Regions from separate parts of the Roseibium sp. SCP15 genome, predicted to be linked through region 1. Evidence: predicted binding sites of a transcription regulator. Region 1 holds the regulator's gene; each other region holds the start of a gene.
What was found. The regulator LexA, encoded in region 1, represses DNA repair genes until DNA is damaged. The targets are predictions, from matches to a motif close to TGTTCNNNNTGTGTTCNG.
Positions count from the first base shown of each region.

Region 2: ABLO27_RS08845 (PA0069 family radical SAM protein) is a predicted target of LexA. The motif match lies at 2,087-2,104, and genes of this name have one in related genera.
Region 3: parE (DNA topoisomerase IV subunit B) is a predicted target of LexA. The motif match lies at 1,067-1,084, and genes of this name have one in related genera.

Region 1 is NZ_JBDZYI010000001.1:1,375,431-1,378,710, reverse strand. It holds gene ABLO27_RS06250 (ComEC/Rec2 family competence protein) at 1-1,174, shown strand, start outside; gene lexA (transcriptional repressor LexA) at 1,272-1,982, opposite strand; gene ABLO27_RS06240 (hypothetical protein) at 2,125-3,012, opposite strand; gene ABLO27_RS06235 (acyl-CoA synthetase) at 3,009-3,280, opposite strand, start outside.
Region 2 is NZ_JBDZYI010000002.1:323,479-326,758, reverse strand. It holds gene ABLO27_RS08855 (GNAT family N-acetyltransferase) at 1-208, opposite strand, end outside; gene ABLO27_RS08850 (ribonuclease HII) at 236-886, opposite strand; gene ABLO27_RS08845 (PA0069 family radical SAM protein) at 932-2,065, opposite strand; gene ABLO27_RS08840 (glycosyltransferase) at 2,176-2,871, shown strand; gene ABLO27_RS08835 (VOC family protein) at 2,978-3,280, shown strand, end outside.
Region 3 is NZ_JBDZYI010000001.1:1,059,355-1,062,634, reverse strand. It holds gene ABLO27_RS04795 (tetratricopeptide repeat protein) at 1-550, opposite strand, end outside; gene parE (DNA topoisomerase IV subunit B) at 1,166-3,211, shown strand.

The DNA of each region.
Region 1 (3,280 bases):
GATCGCCGGTCTTTTCTTGTTGTTGCTAGCGCCTGAGCGTCTGTTCTTTCCCGGATTTCAAATGTCCTTTGCCGCTGTCATCTGTCTGATTGCTGTTTACGAGATATGGCGAAACCGCGAACGAACATTCAGTCGGGCACGCCAGATAGATGCCAGCGTGCTGTCTCGCGTACTGCAGCATGTCTTGCGTTGGGGTGCCGGACTTATTGTAACTGCCTGCATTGCCGGTCTTGCGACAGGGCTCATTGGGGCACATCATTTCGGTAGGATCGCGTCCTTTGGTGTTGTCGGCAACTTTTTGGGAATGCCGGTTTTTTCTCTCCTGATCATGCCGTTTGGCGTGTTGGCATTGGTGCTGATGCCACTGGGATTGGCATCGCTTCCGTTGATCGTCATGTCTGCTGGAATATCCTTGTTGCTTAAAATTGCCTCTTTCACTGCTCAACTTGATGCTGATGCCGGAGTGATTGGAAAACTGAGTGCGCCGGTTGCATTGTTGTTTGTCGCGTCTTTGTTCGCTGCATTGCTTCTTGCGGGACGAAAGCGCCTATGGGCAATTGCCCCATTGGCAGCGGGAATGATGTTTCTCGTACAACACAGACCTCCGGATATTCAGATTGCGGCCTCCGGCACAAGGATTGCTGCCAGAGATGAAGAGGGGCTGCTTCGGTGGGCCGGGAGGCGACAGTCATTTGCAACGGACATCTGGTATGCAGGGGAAGGAGTCCCGAAGTCAGCGATTGGATCGCGCAAGATGAAGTCGCCCCAGATTACATGCGACTCAGATGGGTGTGTAATCTCGGCTTATCCGGCAAGTGCAGGTGATGATTCGAATGCGAAGACACAAGTGCCGTTGAAACTTGCGCTTCCAAAATCAGCAGAAGCATTTCGCCTGGATTGCAAATATGCCGACATTATCGTGTCCGACCTAAAGGTTCGCGCAAATTGTCCAGATGTAACCTCGATAGGAGGATCAGTTCGTCAGGAACGCGGCGCCATATCCATATGGCTTTCGAATGGGAAAAAAGATCATCCAGTGCAAAAAGCATCGCCTGAAGCTGGCAGTCAGCCCGGCGCAAAAATAGCAAAACTAAAGTTCGCAGTGCCCGCTAATCCTCGCCCCTGGCATGAACCAGGCACATTTACCCGCGAGCAACTCAGGAAGGTGAAATAGGGTAAATAGCCTCGCAACATCACACTGCCATCAGGTGCAATGAACAGACACTGTTGTAAACCTGCCAAGTACGATACCAGGCAGGTTCAGTCCTTGATCAGTATTGCCGGAACAGGGCAACCAGGCGGCCCTGAACTCGAACGCGGCCAGGACCGAATATCCTGGTTTCATACGCCGGGTTTGCTGCCTCGAGGGCTATGGAAGCACCTTTCTTGCGCAAACGCTTCAAGGTTGCTTCTTCATCATCCACGAGCGCCACGACGATGTCACCGCTATCAGCGCTGTCTGTCCGTCGGATCAGCACAGTATCACCATCCAGAATGCCGGCTTCGATCATGGAGTCGCCTCGCACCTCGAGGGCGTAATGCTCGCCTTTGCCGAGAAGTTCCTGAGGAACGGTGATGGAGTGACTGTGCGTCTGGATCGCTTCGATCGGAACACCGGCTGCGATCCGTCCCATGACCGGAATTTCAGTGCCGACTGTTTCCGCTACCGGAGCTGGAGGCGGTGTCTCCTGCTTGCCCAGCGATCCTTCAATCACTTCAGGAGAGAAGCTGCCGCGCGGACGAGGGGACCCAAGTCCGGGAGCAATCGAGTCGGGCAGGCGGACAACTTCCATTGCGCGTGCGCGGTTCGGCAGGCGCCGGATGAACCCACGTTCCTCCAATGCCGTAATCAGGCGATGAATGCCGGATTTTGATCGAAGGTCCAAGGCGTCCTTCATTTCGTCAAATGACGGTGGAACACCCGTTTCCTTCAGTCTTTCATGAATGAACATGAGCAGTTCATACTGCTTGCGCGTTAGCATATCGGCTTCCCCTGACCGCGAGAATCAAGTGGTACAAATCAAGAACACACTACCTGTTCCTATTGTGTTCTGCAAGGGTAAATGTTCTCTTACTGTTCCCTTGGATGCCGAAGTTGATGAGGCAATAGCTTAGGCTTACGAGTTAGGTCTCAACGCTTTGCGAAGTGAATTGAGCCAGCAGCAGCAGTTCGCAGGTTACCAGCGTCGGTGCGCCTGCCGGCTTGACCGTGCCTTCGTAAATCTGTCCGGTCAGGTCAACGCATCGAACGGGCAGGTTCAGGTTCTGGTTCTGTCCGCGGCCTGCTCCAGGTCTCACAAGAATTTCCGAAATCAGTCCCGGCATTGTCTGGCCGTCGATAAACTGTGCTCCGGCGAAACTTCCAAGTCCGAAGACGTCGTATGTCGTGTCACCAAGGCAATCAGCCAGAGCGGCTATGCTTTCATGCATGTCTTCAAAAGGGGCGAGCGTGGTTATGATTGCATTGTGGTCAAGGTCCGATGGGCTGAGCTGATCCTGCTTGACGCGGAAAAGAGTAAATTCGGTCTCCGGGTCTGGTTCCGCAACGAAGCGCGCTCCTTTTAATCCAAATCCCTTCAGTTGCGCGGAGCGGGCAATGGTCAGCGTTTCGGGCAGGAGATGCCCAAGTCTCGCTTGGCCATTTTCATACCAGTACGCATGAATGTGAGCGAACCAGTTTCCGTCCCGCCATCCAAGAATGGCAACGGCTTCTTCGAGAGCCACACCGCCTGATGAATGGGTGTCGCTGTACCAGGCGGCATGACGGTCGTCGATTGCTCTGTCCGGCATGACGAAGTTGAAAGGCTGCAGGCTCAGTCCTCCAAGATCAAGAACTGCAGATCCAAAGCCTTCGCGCTCCGCCCAGTTGCCAAGAGCCGAAAGCAATGGTTGCCCATTCGCCAATTCAAGAATGACGGGTTCTGCGAGGCACGAAGCGTGAGGTCTGCGATCTTCCGCGACCGGACCGGGGTGCCTGATGTCCGAGAGAGATTCTGGAGCCGGTCGTCTCACAGCAGGTCTTTCTCTTCGAGATGTTCCCGAACAAGTTTCTTCGTGATCTTGCCATAGGCACTGGTCGGCATTTGTTCGATGAAGAGATATCGCGCCGGAAGTTTGTATTTGGCGACCTTTCCGATGAGGAATTCTGAAAGATGAGCATCTTCCGGCGTTGTTCCTGCTTCCGCGACACATACGGCGAGGCCAACTTCACCCCACTGACGGTCCGGAATACCGATGATTGCGACTTCGGAAATGTCCGGATGGGTGAGCAGAACCTCTT
Region 2 (3,280 bases), on a different contig from region 1:
CACGGACAGAGCCGGCAAGCTGACCTCCCATCCTTGCCATGAGGATCAGATGGGTGTCGAAGGCGGCGCGCATTTCGTCGAGCGATTCGATAAGCGGATCAATTGTCCAGTTCTGGTAGATTTCAGCTTCGCTCTGATAGGCCAGTATCTGGAGCTCAAGTAGATCTGCAGCGTGATGTATTTCTGCCTTTTGAATTCTCAAGGACACGATCCGGCAATCCCGTTGTGGAGTGCATTATTCCCCCGCCGCAAGCCGCACTGGTTTGAAGGACATCCTATGATGTGGTGTCGGACCGAGCTTTTGCAAAGCTTCCTGATGTTGGGGGACGCCATATCCCTTGTGTTGAGCAAAGCCATAACCGGGCTGGTGTTCCTCGAGCTGAACCATCATCCGGTCCCGGGTGACCTTGGCGACGATGGACGCCGCAGCTATGCACAAGCACCGGCCGTCTCCCTTTACCAGCGCCTGTCCGGTCTGCTTCAGACCTCTGGGAACATCACGGCCATCCACAAGAACGTATTCAGGTGCCAGGGCGAGGCCGTTAACGGCACGGACCATGGCCGAAAGCGTGGCTGTCCGAATGTTTAGCCGGTCGATGGTCTGAGGAGAGGCGCTGGCCGCGCAGACATGTGCGCTCGTGACAATCTGCCCGAAAAGCTCTTCCCGCTTTGCTTCAGTTAGCTTCTTGGAGTCATCAAGCCCTTCGGGAACGTTGTCATAGTCAAGAATGACCGCGGCGGTCACCACCGGACCGGCCCAGGGACCTCGGCCTGCTTCATCGACACCACAGAGCAACCCGTTAAACGATGCCGCGTGCCTGCGCTCCAGATCGAGATCCGGACTGTCGGGGAAGCGCAGGTCGAAAAGAGAGAAACTGTCTGACATGAGGTGCAGCCTGCCGCCAGCGTGGTTCACTCGCAAGCGGGTTCTTCAAAAGAGGCTTAGTTGCACACCGCCTTTTTGCGGTTGGACGAAGTCTTCGGTGTTGAGTTTTTTGCGGCGCAGGTTCAGCCCAAACCTCTTGGCGGCCAGCGAGAATCGTTTTGCGATCTGGTCCGCATAGGGGCCGCGACCGCGCATGCGCTCACCCCATTTGGCGTCATAGTCCTTGCCACCGCGCATTGACCGGATCAGGCTCATCACATGCCGGTAACGATCCGGCCTTTCCCGCAACAGCCAGTCGCGAAAAAGTTCCGACACCTCGAGAGGAAGCCTCAGGAGGATGAAGGCGGCTTCCTGAGCTCCATGTTCGGCTGCCGCCTCAAGAAGAGCTTCAATCTCGCTGTCGGTTAGTGCCGGAATTATGGGGGCCATCATGACCGAAGTTGGAATACCGGCTTCCGACAATGCCTTGATGGCGCCAAGCCGCTTGTGCGGTGCAGAGGCCCTCGGTTCCATTGCGCGGCACAGCTTTTTGTCCAGTGTTGTCACGGAGAGGGCGACCTTGACGAGATTGCGCTCCGCCATGCGCGCAAGAATGTCGATATCCCTTGTGACAAGAGCGGACTTGGTCACGATAGCAACCGGATGGCCGCAATTCTCCAGAGCTTCCAGAATATCCCGCATCAGTTTGTAGCCGCGCTCGAGCGGTTGATACGGATCCGTATTGGTACCGATTGCTATGACGCGTGGCGTGTAGCCGGGTTTGGAGAGTTCTCTTTCCAGCAACTGGGCGGCATTGGGTTTGGCGAAAAGGCGGGTCTCGAAGTCCAGTCCTGGAGACAGGCCCATGAAGGCGTGACTTGGTCTGGCAAAACAGTAGACGCAGCCATGTTCGCATCCCCGATACGGGTTGATCGACCGGTCGAATGACAGGTCCGGCGATTCATTGCGTGTGATAATCGTCCTGGCTTGCTCTTCCTGAACCTGTGTCTTCAACGGCGGCAGGTCTTCAAGGCTGTCCCAGCCATCGTCAAAGCTCTCACGGGATAGCGGCTCGAATCGCCCTGACCTGTTCAATGCAGCGCCGCGACCGCGGCGGCGGTCTTCCTGGAGCCGGGCGTTAGGTGCGACCTGGCTTTCGTCGTGGCAGGGGGGAGTAGCAGTTTGCAGCACGGCGCTCATGAACGTGTTTCGTGTAAGGGTGAGAACATAATGAGAACATTAGTCAAAAACTGCGATCAGACAAGCCCCCTCTCTCGCACTGCAATATTTTTCATGTAAAACTCAGCATCATGATCAGTGTGGTTATTGCGACAGAAAATTCAGAGGCAGAACTCGTACACGCGCTGTCGGCTCTCGTTCCGGCAGCTGCCGAAGGTGTGGTCCGCGAGGTAATCATCGTTGATGCCGGGTCTTCCGACAACACGGAGAAAGTCGCCGATGCTGCGGGATGCGTATGGGCCAGCTGCCCGGGAACATCCCGAAGCGAACGGCTGAACCATGGCGCCTCGATCGCCAGACGTGGCGACTGGCTTTTGTTTCTGAGACCGGAAACGTTGCTGGAAAGCGGCTGGCACCATGAAGCTCAGGCGTTTATCGAGCGGGCCGGGAGAGCGCCCAATGGCCCACAAACCGTCGCCAGCTTCCGTCTTCGCTTCGAGGCATTCGGTTTGAGTGCGCGCATCACCGAAACGGTTGCGGCAGTGCGTTCCCAGTTGCTCGGCATGCCCTATGGCAATCAGGGACTGCTCATCTCGCGTCAGTTCTACAAAAAGCTCGGCGGCCATCGGCTCTTGCCGGAGCTGGAAGATCTGGACATTGCCAAGCGTATCGGTCGCAGCCGACTGGTTTTCTTAAGGGCAGCCGCAGTGTCTTCAGGTGATCCGGAGGAAGAGGGGATGGTGACCCGTTTCCGTCGGACGCTCGCCCGCTTCTGTGTTGGCACCTTGCGAATTCCAGCGCGAGTGGCCGTGAAACTGCACGGGTGACCTCCTAGTATCCATCGTCACCGGATTCAATCTTGACGCAAGCATGCTCTCCGCACAATCTGGAGTGTAGTTTTCGTCATGTCGTTACTCAGCGAGCGAGGTTCGGATGATCCAGAGTTTTGACCATTGTACAATCGCGGTCCGGGATCTCGACGCGGCCCGGTACTTTTTTTCGCTTTTGGGATTTGAAGAGGAAAAGCAGAAGACCACGGTCATCAAAGGAGAGGTCTTTGCCGGATACATGGGCGTGGAAAACCTCGAGGCCGATCACATTACTCTTGTTGTTCCGGGCCTGTCACCGCGCTTTGAAATTCAACTGCTGCACTATCGCAATCCCGAAGTGGTTGTCGACCCGTTGTGTACCCGTCTCGACAAGACCGGTTACAATCACATCTGCTTCAAGGTGAAC
Region 3 (3,280 bases), 320 kb from region 1:
ACCGTACCGCCATTCGGCTGTTGCTGTTCTGGTACATACGACCAAGTTCATACTGAGCTTCGGCGTCGCCAAAATAGGATGCGGCATGGGTAAAGATATGCCGCGCGCGCGCCTCGTTTTTCGGGACTGCGCCGTCAATACCGTTGAGGTAGTAGGAGCCGAGAGCGACAAAAGCGCTGGAAACAAACGGAGCATCGGGCGCATCGGGACGGTCTTCTCCGTGCTCGCGAACAATCTGACTATAGTATTGAAATGCTTTGAGATCGTCTTCCTGGACACCATCACCGGTGGCGTACATCTCGCCAAGTTTCCAGGCCGCGCTGGGCTGACCGTTCTCTGCGGCGTAGCGCAAAGTCGACAAAGCTTCGGTTTTGCGGCCCTCGTTGTATTGCCGCACCCCCGCGCGAAGCGCCTCGGTCGGGGATAGATCTCCCGGGCCGATCGAACTGTCGACTGCGGGCTTCCCATCAAAAGCCAATGCCGGCCCCGCCAGGCCAACGACGATCAACGCGCCAAGCAAAGCTCCCGATTTTCCTAGGCGTCGAAGCATTGAACTCTTCTTTTGCATCCCTGTTACACTATTCACCATCGGCCGAACATTTTCGGTGCGACGGACGATCTTTGCGATCTTGTTATTTGTCCGCGCCAAGCGCATGTGTCTTCTCATCAGTTCACGAAGCTGCGTGCTTGTGAACCATTTGTTCTGAAGGCCTAAAATGGCCAATCAATTCGGCCTAAGTTGGGCCATTCTGGGCCCAAATGAGACCTTTTACTGTTTCCTCAGTCCGATCCATTTCATTCACTGCCACAATTTGAAAGCAGCCAACTGATCAGATCATAGCGCAACGGGTGATGGGCAAACATGGCCGAACATGGGCAGCTTGGTGTTTCAGACAGCTGCGACACGACTCTGTTTTCAGGTGTTGCCGAATTAGCACAATTTTTGCCCCTTGCCCCACTTGCGGCATTCACTCCATCAAAACACAATCAGGTTGACGATCGGTTTCCAGGACAAGATGGACGAGTTCGCTGTTGAAAACGGAAGGTTTTGGCCAAATTCCTTTCCCGTTCTATGTTTGTCCTTCAAAATTGGATGTGATTCGGTGTAGGTAACGGCGCAGACACTTCGGGAAACAGAATTACAAACCCCATCAGGCGATTTGGAATGAGCGCAAAAGACGATCTATTTGCTGGCAATGCAGCGGTCTCGACCCCAATGACGCAGGAGGTAACAGCTCCGACGCCGCAAAAGTCGCGTCCAGTGACGGCCGTTCCGGTTCCCGATGAGTATTCAGCTGCAGACATTGAGGTCCTTGAGGGTCTCGAACCGGTCCGTCGCAGACCAGGCATGTATATCGGCGGGACTGATGAAAAGGCTCTGCATCACCTGTTCGCGGAAGTTATCGATAACTCGATGGATGAAGCTGTTGCCGGTCATGCGACATGGATCGACGTCAATTTAACAGCCGACGGATACCTGACCATCACCGATAACGGGCGCGGCATTCCGGTCGACCCGCATCCGAAATTCAAGGACAAGTCAGCTCTCGAAGTCATCATGACGACGCTTCATGCGGGCGGCAAGTTCGACAGCAAGGTATATGAAACGTCCGGTGGGTTGCACGGGGTCGGCGTTTCCGTTGTCAATGCGCTTTCCGAAGAACTGGTCGTTGAAGTCGCGCGCAGCCGGAAACTCTACCGGCAGACTTTCAGACGCGGGCACCCCCAAGGCCCACTGGAACTGGTTGGTGACACTCAAAACCGAAGAGGCACCCAGGTCCGCTTCAAACCCGACGAACAGATATTCGGCAAAGGCGCCCGCTTCCTGCCTGCGCGATTGCTCAAGATGGCGCGCTCAAAAGCATACCTGTTCGGCGGTGTTGAGATTCGCTGGCACTGTGCGCCCGATCTGATTTCGGAGAAGGACGAAACGCCCACAGAGGCTGTTTTCCACTTTCCAGGGGGCCTGAAGGACTTTCTGGAAGAGCGCCTGACCAAGGAACGCCGGGTTGTGGACGAGGTCTTTGCCGGCCGAACCGACAAAACCGGAAAACACGGATCCGTGGAATGGGCAGTCAGCTGGTTCGCAGGTGACGGGTTTGTCAATTCCTACTGTAATACCGTCCCGACGCCGGAAGGCGGGACCCACGAAGCAGGTTTCCGTTATGCGCTGCTGCGCGGACTTAAGGCCTATGGGGAACTGACGAACAACAAGAAAGCCAGCATCATCACCGGTGATGATGTAATGACGTCAGCGGGCGGCATGCTATCGGTTTTCATTCGCGAGCCTGAGTTTGTCGGCCAGACCAAAGACAAGCTTGCGACGAACGAAGCAACAAGGATTGCAGAAACAGCTGTCCGCGATGCATTCGACCACTGGCTCACAGCTTCTCCAAACCAGGCCAACAAGCTTCTGGAGTGGGTGATCGACCGTGCGGAAGAACGCCTTCGCCGCCGCCAGGAAAAGGACGTTGCACGCAAGTCTGCAGTCAGGAAACTCAGGCTTCCCGGCAAGCTGGCCGACTGTTCCGCCAATCAATCCGACGGCACTGAACTCTTCATCGTCGAGGGCGACTCGGCGGGCGGCTCGGCAAAACAGGCAAGAAACCGATCCAACCAGGCCGTTCTTCCACTGCGTGGCAAGATCCTGAACGTTGCAAATGCCGGCCGGGACAAACTGGTCGCCAACCAACAGCTCGCGGACCTTATTCAAGCTCTCGGCTGCGGCACCCGTTCGCAATACAGGGAAACCGATCTACGCTACGAAAAGATCGTCATCATGACGGATGCTGACGTCGACGGCGCCCATATCGCATCACTTTTGATTACCTTCTTTTACCGGGAAATGCCTGAACTGATTCGCGGTGGACACCTCTACCTGGCGGTCCCTCCACTCTATCGTCTGAGCCAGGGCGGAAAGACGCTCTATGCCCGCGACGATGCGCACAAGGATGAATTGCTGGAGACCGTCTTCAAGAGCAAGTCCAAGGTGGAAATAGGCCGATTTAAAGGCCTTGGCGAGATGCTGCCAGCACAACTGAAGGAAACCACCATGGACCCGGCAAAGCGTTCCATGCTGAAGGTCGACGTGGGCGAAGAGGCGATAGCCGTGACCAACGATACGGTTGAAAGGCTCATGGGCAACAAGCCGGAAGCACGCTTTCGCTTTATTCAGGAAAATGCAGAATTCGCCGAAGATCTTGATATCTAGTAGAGACCACGCGTATTTTGTTTGAACTTTGTTTATCAGGCAGAAGTGGCCGCATGCAATTTTCGCCGC